One region of the Natronincola ferrireducens genome, then DNA from elsewhere that is predicted to be linked to it. Evidence: a T-box and tRNA genes for the amino acid it is inferred to sense, from the RefSeq annotation. Region 1 holds a T-box; the other holds one or more tRNA genes.
What was found. A T-box is a leader RNA that pairs with one kind of tRNA and senses whether it is charged. The one in region 1 lies ahead of trpS (tryptophan--tRNA ligase), so its partner is inferred to be a tRNA-Trp.
Positions count from the first base shown of each region.

Region 2: it encodes a tRNA-Trp, which carries the amino acid that the T-box ahead of trpS (tryptophan--tRNA ligase) is inferred to sense. The anticodon was not compared.

Region 1 is NZ_FNFP01000001.1:591,534-601,517, forward strand. Features, by position in the region: gene BLS22_RS02670 (4Fe-4S binding protein) at 1-129, shown strand, start outside; gene BLS22_RS02675 (metal-sensitive transcriptional regulator) at 204-464, shown strand; gene BLS22_RS02680 (hypothetical protein) at 666-872, shown strand; gene BLS22_RS02685 (glutaredoxin family protein) at 1,196-1,426, shown strand; gene BLS22_RS02690 (heme NO-binding domain-containing protein) at 1,455-3,269, opposite strand; gene BLS22_RS02695 (hypothetical protein) at 3,490-3,681, shown strand; T-box leader at 3,746-3,976, shown strand; gene trpS (tryptophan--tRNA ligase) at 4,052-5,047, shown strand; gene BLS22_RS02705 (alpha/beta-type small acid-soluble spore protein) at 5,114-5,296, shown strand; gene BLS22_RS02710 (DUF881 domain-containing protein) at 5,387-6,091, shown strand; gene BLS22_RS14970 (hypothetical protein) at 6,217-6,378, opposite strand; gene BLS22_RS02715 (hypothetical protein) at 6,501-6,773, opposite strand; gene BLS22_RS02720 (hypothetical protein) at 6,992-7,582, shown strand; gene BLS22_RS02725 (putrescine aminotransferase) at 7,909-9,294, shown strand; gene BLS22_RS02730 (Na+/H+ antiporter NhaC family protein) at 9,982-9,984, shown strand, end outside.
Region 2 is NZ_FNFP01000002.1:537,587-547,570, forward strand. Features, by position in the region: gene BLS22_RS08180 (sigma-54 interaction domain-containing protein) at 1-869, shown strand, start outside; gene BLS22_RS08185 (ATP-dependent helicase) at 997-2,928, opposite strand; tRNA gene BLS22_RS08190 (tRNA-Phe) at 3,084-3,159, opposite strand; tRNA gene BLS22_RS08195 (tRNA-Ile) at 3,164-3,240, opposite strand; tRNA gene BLS22_RS08200 (tRNA-Pro) at 3,256-3,332, opposite strand; tRNA gene BLS22_RS08205 (tRNA-Trp) at 3,337-3,412, opposite strand; tRNA gene BLS22_RS08210 (tRNA-Ile) at 3,453-3,529, opposite strand; tRNA gene BLS22_RS08215 (tRNA-Pro) at 3,563-3,639, opposite strand; tRNA gene BLS22_RS08220 (tRNA-Ser) at 3,644-3,735, opposite strand; tRNA gene BLS22_RS08225 (tRNA-Ser) at 3,759-3,847, opposite strand; tRNA gene BLS22_RS08230 (tRNA-Lys) at 3,853-3,928, opposite strand; tRNA gene BLS22_RS08235 (tRNA-Gly) at 3,946-4,019, opposite strand; tRNA gene BLS22_RS08240 (tRNA-Leu) at 4,027-4,115, opposite strand; tRNA gene BLS22_RS08245 (tRNA-Asn) at 4,124-4,198, opposite strand; gene BLS22_RS08250 (hypothetical protein) at 4,604-5,347, shown strand; gene BLS22_RS15500 (hypothetical protein) at 5,716-5,838, opposite strand; gene BLS22_RS08255 (DUF554 domain-containing protein) at 6,073-6,786, opposite strand; gene BLS22_RS08260 (hypothetical protein) at 7,402-8,583, opposite strand; gene BLS22_RS08265 (M20 metallopeptidase family protein) at 8,619-9,794, opposite strand; gene BLS22_RS08270 (LysR family transcriptional regulator) at 9,951-9,984, opposite strand, start outside.

The DNA.
Region 1 (9,984 bases):
GTATCTACCTTAGTAGGTGTTGTGATGGGAGTTGTTTTTCAACCAAGAAGCTGGTGTACCGTATGTCCTATGGGGTATGCAACTGGATTGATTGAAAAAAACCAAAAAAAATCTCGAAAAGCTGCTTAAACATTGTAGAAATGGCAAAAACTTTATATAATTGAAGAATGATGATAGTATGAACCCTAAAAGGAAGTGAAGACATGGATCAACAACAAATTAGAAAAGACATATTGAATCGACTAAAGACCATCAAGGGACATATTCAAGGAATTGAAAAAATGATTGAAGAAGAGAAAGCCTGTGATGATGTATTATTGCAAATAGCAGCAGTAAAATCCTCCCTAGAGAAGGTGGGGTCCATCATTGTAGAAGACCATGCCAAGGAGTGTTTGCTGAGGGAAAACATCACAAGAGATGAAGTAGATAAAATTTTAAAAACCATTATGAAGTTTTCAAAATAACACCTTGTCTGATCAAGAGAAGGTGTTATTTTCCTCTATAGAATTTGTTAATAGCCTAACTCCTGCTTTATAAGGATTACCTTTGTAATATAATGATGGGCTTAGAAAAAAGCTTCTAGAATGGCAACTAGAAGAATAGGAGTATATATTTTCTGCAATGAAACAAAATAATGAAAGAAAAATAAATGAAGGAGTGAATCTATGGAGTCCAATAAAGATGTTGTTTCCTTTATTGCAGAGTTAGATGAAAAAAAGAACTTTTTTCACAATGTCAATGAAATTAACAAATATAATATGGGGGCTATTGTAGAATTAATACAATATCAAAATATCAAGGAGTATGGTGAATCTTTATACACTAGAGAGGAAATAAGACGAGGTATTAAAAAATATACTCAAGGCAGTTAACATAAATCCATTAAAAGATTCTTTTGATAATAGGGGTGTGTATAGAGTATAGATTGTATACCACTAACCATACTTGAGAAAATTATAGGATTAATAAAAAACATATAAATATCATTACATTAGTTTTGGCTATGTTAAAGATAGATGTTGATATTGTATAAATAAAACTATGACAAGATGTTGAGGGATTATCCCTTATTTTTAAAAGTAAAATAGGATAATATAATAGTAGAATTCAAATTTTGTTACCAATAGTTCAACTGTTTGTTATGCTGATCTTTGGGTATTTATAATTTGAAAATGATTTTGAGGAGGAATTTATTATGTCAAAGGAAGTAATTGTTTTTACAAGCAATACATGCCCCCACTGCGTAACAGTGAAGGAGTTTCTTTCACAAAAAGGTGTTAGTTATACAGAAAGAAATGTACAGACGGACCCATCCGCTAGAAAAGAATTAATGCAAAAAGGTTTTATGGCTGTGCCAGTAGTTGAAATTGGTGGAGAAACCATCGTAGGATTTGATAAGGATAAAATTGAAGAGTTATTAAAATAAAATTTAAGGCGAAGAATTTTTCTTCGCCTTAAATTTTGTATTTTTGCAGTTCATTTTTAAAGTTTTTAGTAAGATCCTCTAATAAGGCAATGTTTTCAGAAAGGTCCTTTACCTTTTCAGAGTATTGAGTAACGTTGGCACTCATTTCTTCTGATGCTGCTGAGTTTTCTTCAGAAATAGCAGCTAAAGAATGGATATTTTCAACAACTTTTGTAAGATTGTTGGTTTCTGTCGATAATTGATCAATAAGTTTTACGATGATATTGGCAACACCAACAATTTGGTTAGTGGAGGATTGATTATCAATGGTTACCTTTTCTAGGGTAGCATTGCTTGACTCCAATTGATGATATTGGGTTTCGATGGCCTTTACAAAACCTTCTATCTGCTGTATAAAGAAGACCAGATTAGCATTAATATCCTTTACGGCGGATTTAGAGTTTTCAGCTAACTTCCGTATTTCCTGAGCAACTACTGTAAAGCCCCTCCCAGCCTCACCGGCACTGGCGGCCTCGATAGCAGCATTTAATGCTAAAAGATTGGTCTGATCTGCTATAGATTCCACAGTAGAACTGATCTCCATAATTTTTGTAGCCTGTAGAGAAAGATCCTTACCCTGATAATTAACAGTAGAGAAATTATCCTTTACTTCGTTAATCATAGCAGTAACATTTTTTACATCATTAAAGGAAGTTTCTAAATCCTTTACAGCTCCTTCCAATTGATTCTTTCCTTCTGTTTCCTCCTCTACAATTTTATTTAAGGTGGAAATATATTCATCTAAAATTCCAACAGCCCCTTCAGTCTCTTCCGCCTGATTAGTGGCACTCAACGCCACCTCGTGAACTACAGCAGCGATAGAGTCAGATAAATTCTTCATATTTTCAGCTATGATAGAAAATTCATGGACAAAGTTATTCATGTCATCGGTGCCACCCTTGAGGAACAAAAAGTCTTTCTTTATAGTAGCCTTTGTTTCATTAAAAAGATGAAAGGTATCCTCAAAGGTATCCTTGGTTTTAACCACTGTTTTACTTCCAAAATCATAGTTTCTAATTTTTTTCATCTCTGATAGAAAAAATCCCATAGGCTGAAGAACTATAGATGCACCTACATAGGTTGTTATTAAAGCTACAGAAGAAATAACTATGCTGGATAGCCAACTCTCCCCTCCCATCATAATCAGGCAAGTAATAAATAGGATGATGGTGGTAAATAGACTGATTTTCAGTGGAATACTTTTTAAAAAACCAAAGCCCAAAATTTTTGTCGGGGTAGCATGATGAATCTTATCAGGAGATTTTTCTAGCTTAATATTAACCCTCATATATTTTTTTCCATCAGGGGTGGTACCAGAGTCTAAGATATTAACGTCTATTTTTTCATCAAAATAAGCGGCACTACCCTCTAAAAGCCCTAAAAAGTAATCAAACAATCCTCTTTTAGATTGATAGGTTATTTCTATCTCTTTTTCACCTATCTCTTTAGCTAAGAGCCTAGGAGGATTAGCCCCCTTAATCATTTTTGTTAATTGGGAATGTACATCATCCATCATCATAAGAAAGCCCTTGAGACTATATCTTTCAAAATAAGAAGGAAACCACTTTTGAAAGGAGTTAATGTTTTGTCTTCCAACCTCTCTCCATATGACTTCAACAGGTTTATTAACTTTTTTTGCAATAACAGAGAATACTAAGAAAATTTCATCATCAGGAATCTCCTCTAGAGGAGTGATAATTCTGTCAACATTCCAACCTGCTCTATTAATTCCTTCATTTACCACTTCATCCCCAAAGAGACTTCGGAGACTATTTAACCATGTAGAAACAACAGTACCCTTCACAAAATCACCTCTTTATTATAATTATAAAAAATATATACCTAATAAATAGAATACTAAAACATAATATGCTAAAATATGACAAACTCCCACTATGTAATTATACCAAAAAATGTATTGGATAAACAAACAAAAAATCCATTAAACAGGAAGTATATCAACTTATTAAAGAAATGTGATATAATAACTATATAAATATAGTTATTATAGGACGGTGAGGGCTATGGGCTCAGTATTATTTCAATTTTTTAATTTAATTTTAATTATTGCATTGTTTACAGTGCCGATTGTAATTACTATTTTACTTCTACGACATTTTGGAAAGTCAAAAAATATGGGAGAGAATGAAGATTATCTGCTGCAAAAAATTAGAGAGCTGGAAAGACGAATAGATGAGTTGGAAAATAAATATTAACATTTCCCTTATAGAATGATTGACAATGGAAAAAATATAAATTATAATACAGAAAATAATATACAGAAAAGCGATGAATAAGGATAGTAAAAGTAGTGCTTGATTTAAGCGAGTCGATGATGGTGGAAGATCGATACAGGAACTATTTTGAATGGGCTTAGGAGTGCTGACTGAAATAATAGTAGGTCTAGACGGCCACTTCCTCCGTTAAGGAAGTGTTGATGTTATCAACGATTGAGTGGGTGTTTTACACTAACTAGAGTGGTACCGCGGAGTATAATCCTTCGTCTCTAAAAATTTATTTTTAGGACGGAGGATTTTGTTTTCTTAAAAGAAATAAAAATAGCAAAATAACAAGGAGGGTATTATTATGACTACAACAAAAGAAAAGGTTATTTTTAGTGGTGCCCAACCAACGGGCAGCTTAACATTGGGCAATTATATTGGAGCTATACAAAATTGGAAGGCATTGGAGCAGGATTATCAATGTTTATATTCTATTGTAGATTTACATTCCTTGACAATTCGTCAAGATCCTAAGATGTTTAGAGAATCCTGTTTGTCTTTTTTAGCACAATATTTAGCTTGTGGCCTAGACCCAGAAAAAAATATTATCTTTTTTCAATCCCATGTACCTCAACATACGGAACTTAACTGGATTTTAAATTGTATCACTTATATGGGAGAGCTTAATCGTATGACCCAATTCAAAGAAAAGTCAGAAATCCATAGGGACAATATAAATGCAGGATTGTTCTCTTATCCAGTGCTACAAGCAGCAGACATTTTATTATATCAAACAAACCTAGTTCCAGTAGGAGAAGACCAAAAACAGCATTTAGAACTGGCTAGAGATATTGCTCTTCGCTTCAACAATGCCTATGGAGATACTTTTGAAATACCAGAAATTTATTTGGCAAAAGTAGGAGCTCGAATCATGAGTCTCCAGGAACCAGAGAAGAAAATGTCTAAATCCGATGAAAATGTAAATGGCACCATCTTGTTATTAGATAGTAATGATCTAATTGTTAAAAAAATGAAACGGGCTGTTACTGATAGTGAAAACAAAGTAGCTTATCGGGATGAGCAACCTGGCATAAAAAACCTTATCACCATTTATTCTCAGGTGGCTAATTGTACTATAGAGGATGTAGTGAATAAGTATGAAGGAAAAGGCTATGGTGCTTTTAAAACTGAGTTAGCAGAATTGCTAGTAGAAAGTCTAAGACCTTTTAAAGAAAAATATGATAATTATATGAAGAACCCTGATTATATAACAGACATCTATAGGAAGGGTGCTGAGAGGGCTGGAGCAATTGCAGAAAAAACCATAAAGGATGTAAAGGAAAAAATTGGTCTTCTTTAAACTTGTTAAAACCTTCCACTTATAAAATACGACTATCTATCTATACTAAATATAGAGGTGATAGCGGTGAAAAACAAAAAAAATTCTGTCGTACCAGAGGCTAGGCAAGCCTTAAACTCCTTTAAAGTTGAAGTAGCAAAGGAATTGGGATTAGAAAACCAAACCAATGCAGGTTATGTAGGGGGCAATATAGTGAAAAAAATGGTAGAGGATGCAGAAAAATCATTAACCAACTTAGGAAGGTCTTAGACCTTCCTATACTTATTTCCATTTGACTATTTAAGTTGGAAGGGGTATTATTTTATATAAGAAAAAAGCTTAACTAAAGGAAGTGGAATGGTGAAAAAAACGCATGTTTCCGTTATACTATTTTTATTGTTTGCTGTGTTTGGCATGGTTATTGGTATTCATATAGAGATGATAGACAAAATAGAAAATCAGCTTCCTTTTAGTCCAGGTATAGAAACCCAAGAAATAGCAGACTTAAGGAAGGCCAATCAGGATATGAAAAAGAGGATCAAACAATTAAAAAGTCAAGTGACCATCTATGAAGATGAAAAAACTGTAGAAAATATTGTGTTACAAAATTTAAGTTCAAAGGTGAATGAATATAAACTATTGGCAGGCCATCAAATAGTGGCAGGACCTGGCATGATTATTACTTTAGCAAGTACATTAGATGAAAATATAGCCATGATTGTTGAACAGAAAAGATATCTTATTAATTTAGTCAACGAACTTAGGATGGCAGGGGCTGAGGTAATATCTATTAACAACCATAGAATTACCTCCAGAAGTGAAATAACTCTGGCGGGCAATCATATTAATGCCAATATGACACCAATGGCACCTCCATATGTTATAAGAGCCATAGGAGATATTGATGATTTCCAGCGTTATATAACCTATAGAACCCTCCTATTTGAGTTAATGGAGGTAGATGGTATCAATACCTCTGTTGAATTTGCCGATGAAGTAAAAATACCCGCCCTTACGAAAGAAAAACCTATGGAATTTTTTCAAATTATAGAAGATACTCAATAAAGACAAAAAAACAACAAGACCCCATGAAGTCTTGTTGTTTTTTTATTTGTATATGCAATAAACAATTATTTCCTCCTATCGAAGGAAACCTTGGGAAATCATAAACTTCCTGGTTTGTCTCGGCATTAACATATTTGTTTGATGGTGGTTTGTGATTTGAAGGAGTCTATTGAATCCTCCAATGTTAATACTTTTGTATCGTGGGTTTTATAGGTGTTTATATCTTTAGGATATAGAGTAACTAAAGTCAATGCTATTAAGCCCAAAGATACTAATTTTTTTATCATAATCATTCCTCCCTAATGTAGATACAAACTTGTTATATAAAGATATTTACTTTATATAGTATATTTTCTGTAGAAATAAAAACTTTATAGATGCAATAAAAGGGAAGATTGACATTATTCTGTTAAAACTTAAGAAAAAAATTCTTGATAAATTTAATGAAATTATATACAATTATAACAATAAATCCCCAAAATAATAGGTAAGAGATAGAAAATTGTTGAGCTCGAGCAATCATTAAAAAGGCTGCAACCAATAAAGATGAAATATAATTGTTATGACTTTTAAGACTATCTATAATTCTTTGACCCATTAATATCCTATCTACAACAGTAAAGATCACAAAGGTCTTAAACCACTCTACAATAAGAAAAGTTCCAGTATCTATAAATTCCATACCCTATTACACTCCTTAAATAAGCATTCTATTGATAATTGAAAATTAAAAAATTCAAAGAAAAATTTTTATAATAAAATAAAAAGTTTAGTCTTTAAATGGAATTATATTATTATAATATATTATGATAAATATTGCAATGTACCTATTTAGTGCAAAATTCTTTAAAAACGGTGGGAAGAATAAAAGATAAACTAAAAAGTTAAGGGGATGTAAGAATGAAACATAAGGAGTATGAAAAGGATACGTATTTAAATGCTATGTACCCTTTAAATCCTAAAAGTGGCAATCTAATTATAGAGATTCTTCTAGAAAAGTATATTTACCTTTTCAACGAATGGGATAATGCCTCCTTTAAAAGACGGGATTTAGATCCTGATTTAATCTTCTTTTTAGATGAATGCTCTCAAGAAGTCTCTTTAGAGCATGACATAGAATTGGTCATCACTGTAACAGAAGAGGAGCGGGATATAACCAAGGAAAATAACATTATAAAAGGCTTTAAAAATCAATATTCCCACTACTTAACAAGTGAAGAGAGGAGCTTAAAGGAGCTTTATAAAAAGACTTTATTGTATGTAATTGCTGCCTTTACCATACTTTTTGCTAGTTCTATTTTAGAAGAAACGCTAACCGTTAGTCCATTATCAACCACTGTAATAGAAGGCTCATATATAGGAGGATGGGTATTTGCTTGGGAAGCTGTATCTAACTTTTTCTTTCTTAGAGGAGAAGTAAAAAGAAAAATAAAAGAATATAAAAGAATTTTAAAAGCTCCAATTCTTTTTGTTTACCTAAATGAAAAGTAAGCAATTTGTTTTCTCATTAATGAGATTGTCATATCATTTTTAATAATTATAGGAAAGGTGTTGATAAGACTAGCATATCATCACTTTTTTTTATAGGTTCTTAATTATGAGAATATAAGAGTTAATATAAATCTACAAAAATATACTTTTTACTCTTTCTTATAAAAAAACTAGTCCCATGAAACTTTGGAATAACAATGGACCCCAAACATAATTATCTAAAAATATAAATTATTTAGAAAATTGTGGCACGAATTTTGCTTTATATAGGTGGCAGATAGTTAAGACAAAGAAAATAATATTTATAAAAGGGAGGAATATGAAGAATGAAAACTGATAAGAAAAAGGCTTTGCAAGAAGCTCAAAAGGTGTTGGATTTTATTTTAAAGGAAGAATTAACCGATCAGGAAAAGGATCAAATTGTAAAAGATGCTATCCAGAATTTTAACGAAAACGTCAACCCTGGATGGTTAGCCTATCGTAAATCCGTATCCACCGATGCAGCATTTGTTGAGTGGGAGGATTCAGTAGAAACCTTTAAGGATTTATATGGAAACGAATTTATTGACTGTTTAGGTGGTTTCGGTATTTACACATGTGGCCACAGAAATCCTGAAATCCTAAAGTATGTACAGGCTCAATTAAACAGATATGCCCTCCATAGTCAAGAGCTAGTAGATCCATTAAGAGGATATCTAGCAAACATATTAGCTATGGCTACACCAGGAGATTTACAATATGCCTTCTTCTGTAACGGTGGTGCAGAAGCAGTAGAAATGGCATTAAAGCTTGCTAGATTGGCTTCAGGAAAGAACTACTATATTTCTACAGTAAATGGTTTCCATGGTAAATCCCTTGGTGCAGTGACTATGGGAGGAAAAGGAACCTACAGAAAGCCATATCTTCCTATGATTCAAGGAGTACAGCATGTAGAATTTGGTGATGCGGATGCAGCAGAAAAAGCCATTAAAAACCTCATAGCAGTAGGGGAAACCGTAGCTGCCATGATTGTAGAGCCAATCCAAGGGGAAGCAGGAATTATTTTACCTCCTGACGGATATTTAAAGAGACTAAGAGAAATATGTGATAAGTACGATGTTATCTTAATCTTTGATGAAATTCAAACAGGAATGGGTCGAACAGGAACTATGTGGGCTGCTGAATACTATGATGTAGTGCCAGATATCATGACCTTTGGTAAAGCCTTTGGTGGAGGGGTTATGCCTATAACAGGTATTATAGCAAGACCTCACCTATGGACAGAGGATATAAAGGAAAATCCATGGGTTTTAGGCTCACCAACCTTTGGTGGCAATCCTGTATGCTGTGCAGCTGCCATTGCAACAATTAAATATATGCTAGAAAATGATCTACCAGCTCAAATCGATGAAAAAGGTAAATACATGATGGGTAAATTATATGAATTACAAAAGAAACATCCGATCCTAGTAGATATAAGAGGAAAGGGCTTATTAATAGGATTAGAATATCCAACAGCAGAAATGGGTTGGGGAGTTTCAAAGGGATTATTCAAACGTGGCGTTATGACTGGAGGTACCTTAGTAAATTCTAAGGTTAACAGAATAGAGCCACCAGGAATTATTAGCTATGAAACTATAGACACAATCATCGAAAGATTAGATGAGACCCTTACAGAAGTAGAAGAAGAATTCAATGTTACCTGGGAATCTGTAGCAGCTTCTAAGGAATAATAATAAAAAAACAACCCTACACTGTCTGTTTTAAAGAACAGACAGTGTAGGGTTATTGTACTTTAAAATAATACTCTGTTCATGATAAATGTTGATATTTGAAAAACATAGAAATGTTAGGGTCCAGTCATCTACGGCTTATGCTAAAATTACAACTCAGTCTAAAATCAACAATGAAGTTTAACATAGCCTAAAATAAAGCTAAATTTGGGACATAATAGCCAAGTTTAAACAATAGGTATAAAGTAAGTATATCAAAAATGTCTTTGTTGAGTTTTGAAAACAATCATTTGAATATTTCAGTTTTTGACATTATTTAAAAACGAGGTTTATTAAGGGATTTAAAAATAAACAATTGTCACAATAGTCAAACTATTTATTGAAAGGGGGTGTATTACATATTATAATTTAGAAGACGGTATTTAGATTCTTCGTAAACTACTAAAGGACAAGGGATTTTAAAGTTGACGTAGAATTTAGAAATTAGCTTGATTTGGTAAAATATAACTGAAATCTTGGAAAAACCAAGGATGGGCACAACCGGGGTTGATCAGCAACTGAGTGCTTTTGGGGATGGTTTTTCACAGAAAAAAATGGCGATATTATCAGATCAATTTAGTTGAATTCAATCGTGGAATCTGATCTTTTGTACTTTAGATATTCTTTAACTCAGAGAGGAGAATGTTTATG
Region 2 (9,984 bases), on a different contig from region 1:
AGGGAGAAATCGCTAAATTTATTCATGAATCAGGTTCTCGAAAGGATCATTCTCTCATCAAAGTTAATTGCGGTGCTATTCCAGAATTATTGTTGGAATCAGAGCTATTTGGATATGAATATGGTGCCTTTACTGGTTCTAAAAAACAAGGAAAAAAAGGTTTATTTGAATTAGCCCATAGGGGTACAATCTTTTTAGATGAGATTGGGGAATTGCCTTTAAGTCTTCAAGTCAAAATATTGCAGGTCATCCAAGATAAAGAAATACAACGGGTTGGTGGATTAACATCGATTCCAATTGATGCACGAATTATAGCTGCTACTAATAAGGATTTGCAAAGCATGGTAAACGAAAAAAAGTTTAGAGAGGATCTTTTTTATCGTTTAAATGTTGTTCCTATACATATACCCTCCCTCAGGGAAAGACCTGAGGATATTTTTCCATTAATAAGACATTTTTTACGGAAATATAATAAAAAATTTAATATGTCAAAACGATTAGACTCTAGTACTGTAGCTATTTTAATGAAGTATACATGGCCTGGAAATGTTAGGGAATTAGAAAATATTATTGAACGAGTAATTATTACTACACAACAGGATAATATATCCCCCCAAAACTTACCTAATTATATTATAAATGAAAGTGAGAATTCATCTGATATTAAAATTTCCTCTGCAACAAAAAATCTTAAAGATACTATTGAAGAAATAGAAAAGCAAATTATTCACAAAGCAGTGACAAAATATAAAACCACTAGAGAAGTTGCTAAAGTCCTAGGCGTTAGTCAACCTACTATCGTTAGAAAAATGAATAAGTATAAGATTGCTGAAGTTATTCTACAGGATTATGATACATCTTCTAGTTAATAGTAAATCATACTTAATATGGACTTATGGATTATTAGCTTCCTATCAATCCATAAGTCCATATTAACAGCCTCTTTAGACATTATACTTTATAACCGTTTATTGAATTTTATATCATGTTAATCTCTTACATTCTCTCATTTAAGTGTTTAATAATAATCTTATGGAATTTTTTATACTTTGTTATTCTAGGACAATTTTTTTTCATCTCTTCTACAAATCTTGATGGCTGAAGCTTTTTATCTTTTTTATACAAAGGAGAGCTAATATACAATAATTCCTTAGCCCTTGTCATCCCAACATAAAACAATCGTCTTTCTTCTTCAATAAGATGATTATCTTCAAGGCTTTTGGTATGGGGAATAACATCCTCTAAAACAGATACAATGATTACAGCTCTAAACTCTAATCCTTTGGCTCCATGCATCGTCAACAGTTGAACTTTATTTTGATTTGTTTTATCATCCTCTTTTACTTTAAAAGTGTTTTTAAAGTCTATCACATGTTGAAGGAATTGTTGGGGGTTAGAACGTTTTTTTGTTATGTCTTCTAGTTCATCTAATATTTCAAATAGCTTAGCCCCTCCAATACTTTTATCCCTACAATAGTCTTCTATATATTGGTCATAGCCTACTACCTCTCGTATATAACTAAAAGCCTCGTAGGTGCTAAACCCTCTTATCCGTTTTAAGTCCAACTCTAAATTCTCAAGATACTTCTTTTGATAAGTCTTTAGATCTCCTTTCAATTTTAAAGATGTAATTAAATCTTTATGATGATCCATGACTTGTGACAGAGCTTTTCTAGTTATGTATCTTGTTGGTTTATTGATAATACGTCTTACAGCCTCTTTATCTACTGTGTTATGGGCAGCAATCAGGTAGCTAATTATATCCTTTGCTACCCAATGATCGTATAGATTATATACATGATCTCTAGTAATATACGGAATATTATGGTCCAATAAGGTATCAATTATTGAAGTTGCTGTTATATTGGTTCTATAGATAATAGCAATTTCTTCATAGTTGTATCCCATCTTAATTAGTTGATGAATAATATCGGTAACCCTTTCATTTTCTTCCTCTTTATCTTTAGGGGTAATATAATTTATATCCACTCCCGGTTCTAGCATGGGAAGGATATTCTTTTTTACACGATAGATGTTGTTTTCTATTAAGCTGTTGGCGGTATCGATAATCTTTTCTTGTGAACGATAGTTTCTATTTAGTATGACTTTTTTAGTGTCGGGGTATATCTTGTCAAAATCTAATATAAATCGAGGTTTAGCGCCTCTGAAACTATATATGGATTGGTCATCATCTCCCACCACAAATAGGTTATTGCTTGGCTTAGTAAGAAGCTGAATAATTGCAAATTGAATACTATTTATATCTTGAAACTCATCTATCAAGATATAGGTAAAGGATTTTCTTAGTTTTTGTAGGATTGCAGGGTTATTGTATAACAATGAATAGCATTCTGTTAGCATATCGTCAAAATCAATTTTTTTACAGTCTTTTTTATAATTTTCATAGGCTGTAAGTACTCTTTGAAAATCCTTTAGGCCAATAGATTGAGGTTGAAATTCATTGTCCTCTAGGAGTTGATTTTTATACAGGGATATATCTAATAATACATCTTTTACAAATTCTTCATCCTCATAATTGTCTAATTGTAAAGTTTTTATTATATTCTTACCAACTAGATATCGTTCTCCCTCATTTAATACATTTTCTAACCTATAAGGATAATAGCTTTTTATAATTCTAAAAAAAATCGAATGAAAGGTCCCAAAATTCACATTACCATCCTTTTTAGGGATAGTTGTTATCATCTGCTGAAATCTCATCTTCATTTCTTCTGCAGCAGCTTTAGTAAAGGTAATCACTAGAATATTATTTGGATTTACCTTATGATGCTGAATTAAGTGGACAATTCTATAGGCAATAACCGTTGTTTTTCCTGATCCAGGACCGGCATAAACCATACAGGGGCCTTCGTAGTGTTGTACTGCTTCTATTTGCTCTTCATTCAATTTATTAAATATACTATCCATAACTCACCTCTTTACTAGCAATATATATAGGTATTATATCAAATTCCCTATTAAAGCTATAGATATAATACCTATATAATATATCTAACTCCATTCTATTTAAATATATCTACAAAAATTTAAAAACTAGTACATGTGTACTAGTTTTATGGAATTGGTGCCCAGAGGCGGAATCGAACCACCGACACGGGGATTTTCAGTCCCCTGCTCTACCGACTGAGCTATCTGGGCAAATTGGTGGGCTCAAGTGGACTCGAACCACCGACCTCACGCTTATCAGGCGTGCGCTCTAACCAGCTGAGCTATGAGCCCTTATGAATTTTTAAATGGTCCGGGTGGAGAGATTCGAACTCCCGACCCCATGGTCCCAAACCATGTGCGCTACCAAACTGCGCTACACCCGGATGATGGCAGGGGCGACAGGATTTGAACCCACGACATTCGGTTTTGGAGACCGACGTTCTACCAACTGAACTACACCCCTATTCAGTTTATTTTATCATGGTGGAATCTAAGATGAAATATGGTGGGCCTTCAGGGACTCGAACCCCGGACCTGCCGGTTATGAGCCGGACGCTCTGACCAACTGAGCTAAAGGCCCTTATTTATAAAATAAGGTGTTTATTAAGTTAAATGGTCCGGGTGGAGAGATTCGAACTCCCGACCCCATGGTCCCAAACCATGTGCGCTACCAAACTGCGCTACACCCGGATGATGGCGGAGAAGGCGGGATTCGAACCCGCGCGCCGCTTACACGACCTAACGGTTTAGCAAACCGTCCTCTTCAGCCTACTTGAGTACTTCTCCTAATAGCATAAAAATTAATTTTATGGCGGAGAGGGTGGGATTCGAACCCACGGCCCCTTTCGGAGTCACTGGTTTTCAAGACCAGCTCCTTAAACCGCTCGGACACCTCTCCATAAGTGGTGACCCATCCGCGACTCGAACGCGGGACACCCTGATTAAAAGTCAGGTGCTCTACCGACTGAGCTAATGGGTCTTATATTATTAAATTAGTGGAGCGGGTGAAGGGAATCGAACCCTCGCGGTCAGCTTGGAAGGCTGAAGTTCTACCACTGAACTACACCCGCATACATATGGTGCCGAAGACCGGAATCGAACCGGTACGATCTTGAAGGACCGCAGGATTTTAAGTCCTGTGCGTCTGCCAGTTCCGCCACTTCGGCACTGTTGCTGGCTCCAGAGAGAGGACTCGAACCTCCAACCTACCGGTTAACAGCCGGGTGCTCCACCATTGAGCTACTCTGGAAGGTTAATTTAAGCGATAAGCATATTATAATAATAATTGTGCTATGTTGTCAAGTAGGATTTTAAAATAAATTATTGCCAGCTATTTTAACCCTTCACAACTGTTACACTTAATTTAACGACATATTCTATTATACACTTTTAAATAAATTTGTCAACATATACAAGCCTATTTTTTATATATAATTTTATGTAATTTTTTACATATTATACTTTTAGTGTATATTTATTGATGCTTAAATATTTTCTTTATATTATGCATCATTTTTACAATTGTATATGCCTATTATTTACTCTTATATTATTGTGGCTATATGAAGAAAACTATATTTGAAAAGACTTTTATTGATAAAGCTTAATTGTAATTGTACTTAATTGGAGATTAAATAAAGGATGGTGACATATAATGAGTACCTCTGTAAATCCTGGACTTAAATTTGTTACAAAGGCTTTCCAGTTTGAAAAACAATTTGCAGCTAACAACTATTTTGGCGAAGATAAAGATAATCTCTTTAAATATAGGGAAGGTAGTATACCTATTATTGTTTCAGCACCCCATGCTGTAAAGCAAATAAGAAGTTTTAAAGTAAAAAAGCCTGATATTTTCACAGGAAGTATAGCTCTATTATTAGGGGATATTACTAATTGTCATGTGATTTATCGTACCTTCACTGGGGGAGGTGATTCTAATAACGATATAAACTGTCCATATAAAAATTTTCTTTTGAAAAAAATTAAAGAGCATTCTCTTGCTTGTTTAATAGATCTCCATGGTTTAGATAAAAAAAGAAATCTCACAGTTGACGTAGGCACCCTTAATGGCTTATCTATTGGTAAAGAAATTGAAAGTATTATTGTTAATAGCTTTAAAAGCCAAAATATCATGAATGTACGATTTAACCATTATTTTAACGCAGATAAAGCTGGAACAGTAGTAAAAACTATATGGGATGATATAGGAATTCCTTCTTTCCAATTAGAGATTAACGGACTATATAGAGATGTTAGTAAGGAAGAAAATTGGGATCGATTTTCTAGAATAGTAAAAAGTCTACATTTAATGATTTTTAAAATATATCAAATGATGGTATTAGATAAAAATCTAAATACTATAAGGTCTTCGCCCCAAGTAGCTGCTAGAAAGCACTAGGAGTTCAGTATAGATACAATATCAGCTATGAGTTTGTAACTCATAGCTGATATTGTATCTAAAAAAATTCCCTGTTTAGATAGTAAAGACATATTTTTACCTAAGATATTTTTATGCTTATATTTATCTAACAGCATTGATGAATTTCACTTGAAAATCTAAATCTTTTTGTACGATAAGGTTGAAACAACCGTAATCCTGAGATAGTTTAAACAGATTGTGCAATGGCATCTTTAAAATGAGGCGTTGAACTGTTTTGAGACTTGGTATAGTTTCAAGTAGCTTCTCCTTTTTCATCTGTTCATGGATTTTGAGAGCTTCATATCGGCCCTTACTTTCCATATAGATTCTAGGGATATGTTCTTTAATTAGTTTATTTTTAATGATTCTAGACGATTCCTTTGGCTTTTGAAGGTATGATTAGTTGTATTGTAGAGATCAACTAGCATTTTGTTAAAATCATCGTCATATCGGTTATCGTTTTGTTTCATGTGGATACTTCTTTTCAGACATAAATATTATATCCTAATTTTCGTGTCTATACTTTTATACTAACACCAAATCTATAATGTTAATAAATATAGGATTAATTATGTAACTTTATTTAGATGTTTTAATGTAGATAATCAGTATTCTATTAATTTAATAAGGAATTCTAAGAAAACGACGAGAAACATTTATACATGTCCAGTTAGGCTATAGCACTCCACACATCTTAATCTTTATTAACTAAACACTAACATCCATAACCAAGATATGGGCATAACAAACAGTAATGCAGGAAGTAGACTAGACAAATTCATCGATTTAATTTCTGCTATTCTAAGTCCTGTAACAAAAGCAATTACTCCTCCACATGCCATAAAATCAGCTACCATGTAAGGTGTTACATATGGTGTAATGAATCTTGATAATAAAAATAAACTAATGTAGATTAGAAATTGAGGAATAGCTATTAGACAAATTGATATTCCCAATGTAGAAGCAAATATTGCTGAAGCAAATAAATCTAAAACAGATTTTGCAACTAGAATTGAAGCATCATTAGTCATCGCTTCAGTCATAGCACCCATTAGGCCTGTACTACCAGTACAAATTAGAATCAAAATACTTATAAATTTTTCTGTAGATTGATTTCGATTTATCCCATTTTTATTAACATAATGTTCTTCAACTGATTTCAGTTTAACAGAAAGTGATTTTAGTTTATCTTCAAAACGAAATCCTTCACCAACAATAGCACCTAATATTAATGCCAACATAACAGCTGATAACGAATTTATTTTACCCATAAGTGTAATTCCTATGGTAATTGAAGTAATTCCAAATAATTTAGACAAGAAATCACATATTCGCTGTGGAATATATTTTCCTAAAATACTTCCTAAAATTCCACCCAATGCCACGATTGCACAATTTATTATAATTCCATAGGGCATAATATAACACTCCTTATTAATGCATTAGATACCATTAAAGTAAACTACTTCCAACATTTTGCTGCAATAAATTATAGAAATAAAAAACAACATAAATTCTAATACTTGTGTAAAAAAGGCTCCAACACCATACACAAGGATGATTTAAACTTATACCTATCACAAGTATTGGCAATAACCAAGAAGTTGTAAATTTCATAGAAGCTCTAAATTTAAAGTTATCAAAACCTTAGTTAAGTCATTTGCCCAATCTAATGACAGGCATTGTTAATATCGATGGTAAAAGAAGTATTTCAAATATCTCTAATAAAATTCTACACACTAAGAATCGTAGCTGTATTACTAAGTTCTTAAACAATGGGCCTTGGAATGAAGGCCCATTAAATGATGTAAGAATAAAGAATAAAGTATATATTAGACTGCTTTTCCATATATAAAATAAGTTAGGTTTAAGGTAGTATGGAATGAGTAAACTTAAGAGCTTAAAAAATTTTCGTCTATAGTTTACTTGGCATATATCTATATTCAAGTTTATCGCTTTAGAAAAAGCCAAGAACAAAATTATGCTATCCTAAGGGATGCTATTACTATATAATTTTTACACAACTGAAATAATTAAATTAATTTTATTGCATAGTTCGCGATTATTACTGAAGCAATTGTTACAGTTGCTATTCCAGCAGTTACAATTTTAGGAACTAAGTAATTTCTTAGGGCTGTGTACTCCTCAGCTGTCTTTCCATAAGCTTTAGCTACATCTTCAGATATAAATAATGTTGTTGGAAAACCATACATACAAGTTAAACTTAATGCAATAGCTAAATAGGTATTGACTTTTGTTATCTTAGCTAACATAACAGACATTATACCTGTACAAACACTTCCAATACCTAATACTACAGCTAAAGGAACAATCATTCCCAGTACATCTTGGGGGGTTATATTTGCAAAGCTTCTAAATAACCCAGCTAAAATTAGTACCATAAAAAGGCCTGAACAACCTGTTTTATTTAAAGAATTTTCATCTAAGAATCCAATTGCAGTAAGAATAATTCCCATAAATAAAGACATTACCATATAATGAATTATTCCATTTGTCAAACCAACTAGCACATTTGCAATTGTAGCTGCAATACCAAGTTTAGCCAATATAACAACACTGGTACTCATCTCAGGTGGTAAATTTAATAATTTCTTTCTTATATTATCTGTTTTTTCTGCCGTAGCTGCATATTGCTCAATAAGTGCATATTGCTCAATATTTCCACGATCTTTTAAAAAGTCAACAGAAGCTTTACGCATCATAATTGTAGATAACGGTAGACCCACAAAGGTTTGTACAGTCAATAACATGCTGCACAGTGCTGCAAGATATTGCATGCCATTTGCGTTAAAATGTTCACTCATAATAATTACAGCAGATATAGATCCTGAGAAAATAGGAGCTCCTGCTATCGCTTGCTCAGGCTCTATAATCATTCCACCAATAATAATTATACCAATAACACCTGTGATAACTGATGTAACAGCAATTAGAATCGTTTTCCACTGTCTTGCAAGTTCTTTAAAGTCTATAGTAGTACCTACACCAGCAATTAATATACCACTAATTACTGAACCTATTTTATCTATACCTGCATCTGTTACTAAAGTTTTAGGAAAACCTAACCAGTAATAGAAAAGTAATAATATAGCCCCAACAAGAGCTTGAGATAACATGGCATTTGTTTTAGAGGAACAAAGTTCACCAATTGCAAATATAACCAATATAATTGTAAATGCATAAATAGCTGTCAAAATAATCACTCCTTCTTATAATTTTATTGAAATTATTATTGTTTATTTTTTAACCAGTTAAATGCACATTCTGCAAATAATGCTGCCCCCATGTGTAGTACCTCTTCATTGTATACTACCTTAGAATTATGATTATGACTTGCCTGTGTTCCTTCTGGCTTGCATCCAATTATAAAGAAAATACTTGGTACAAGCTCTGAAATAAAACCAAAGTCATCAGATACCTGCAGTCTATAATTTGGATCTGTAGTAAAATCAATACCTAAGTTTGATATATATTCCCCCATATCCTCAACTAATTTATGATCATTAATAGCAGATGGACAACTTTCTACTACCTCAAACTTGGCAGTAGCATTAAAAGCTTTAGCTGTTAATTCAACAAGCTTATTGCAATGTTCAATAATTTTTTTTCTAAGCTCAGGATTATAAGTTCGCAACGTTCCCCTTAAAACCGCTTGATCTGGCACTATATTACTTGTATATCCTGATTTTACTTCGCAAATATTGAGAACTACTGCTTCATTAGTAGGGACTTCTTTGACTTGTAAAGATTGTAATGCTAATATAATGTGGGCAGCAACGTTGATGGGATCTATTCCCAAATGTGGTTGACTAGCATGGCAACTTTGTCCCTGTACTGTTATTTCGAGAATATCTGTTGATGATAAGAAGGCTCCCTTTGCAAAGTTTAAATGATTTAATGGTAATAAAGGTTGTACATGTACCCCCATTGCTGCGTCAACCTTTGGTGATTCTAAGATGCCTGCTTTAATCATATCTATGGCACCTGTAAGAGACTCTTCTCCAGGTTGAAACATAAGCTTGATAGTACCTTGTATTTCGTCTTCTCTTTCTTTAAGCAATTTTGCAGCTCCAATAAGAAATGCTGTGTGTAAATCATGTCCACATGTATGTGCATGACCTGAATGTAGGGAAGTAAATTCAAGGCCACTTTCTTCTTGCATAGGCAACGCATCCATATCGGCACGTAACAATATTGTTTTTCCTGGGTTTTTACCACCAATTGTGGCTGTTATGCCACATTTGCATATTTCTTCAGGCTTACACCCTAACTCTATCAATTTTTCTTTTACAAACTTAGTTGTTTTAGGTAATTCTGTTCCTAATTCAGGATTTTGATGAAGATATCGTCTAATTTCAAGTAAATAGTCTTCAATCTCTTTTGATTGTTCTATAAAACTTTTAATGTTTTACACCTCCAATACAATATTTGTTGAATTTAAACTCAACCTACTTTTATAATGCAAGATAACGTAATCCCCACAATGTTATCTTACCATTGTGGGGATTACGTTGTACAATATTTAAAATTTATAATTATATAAATTTTATTTATATTACCGCTATAATTGTTTTTTTACATACTGAATAAATTCT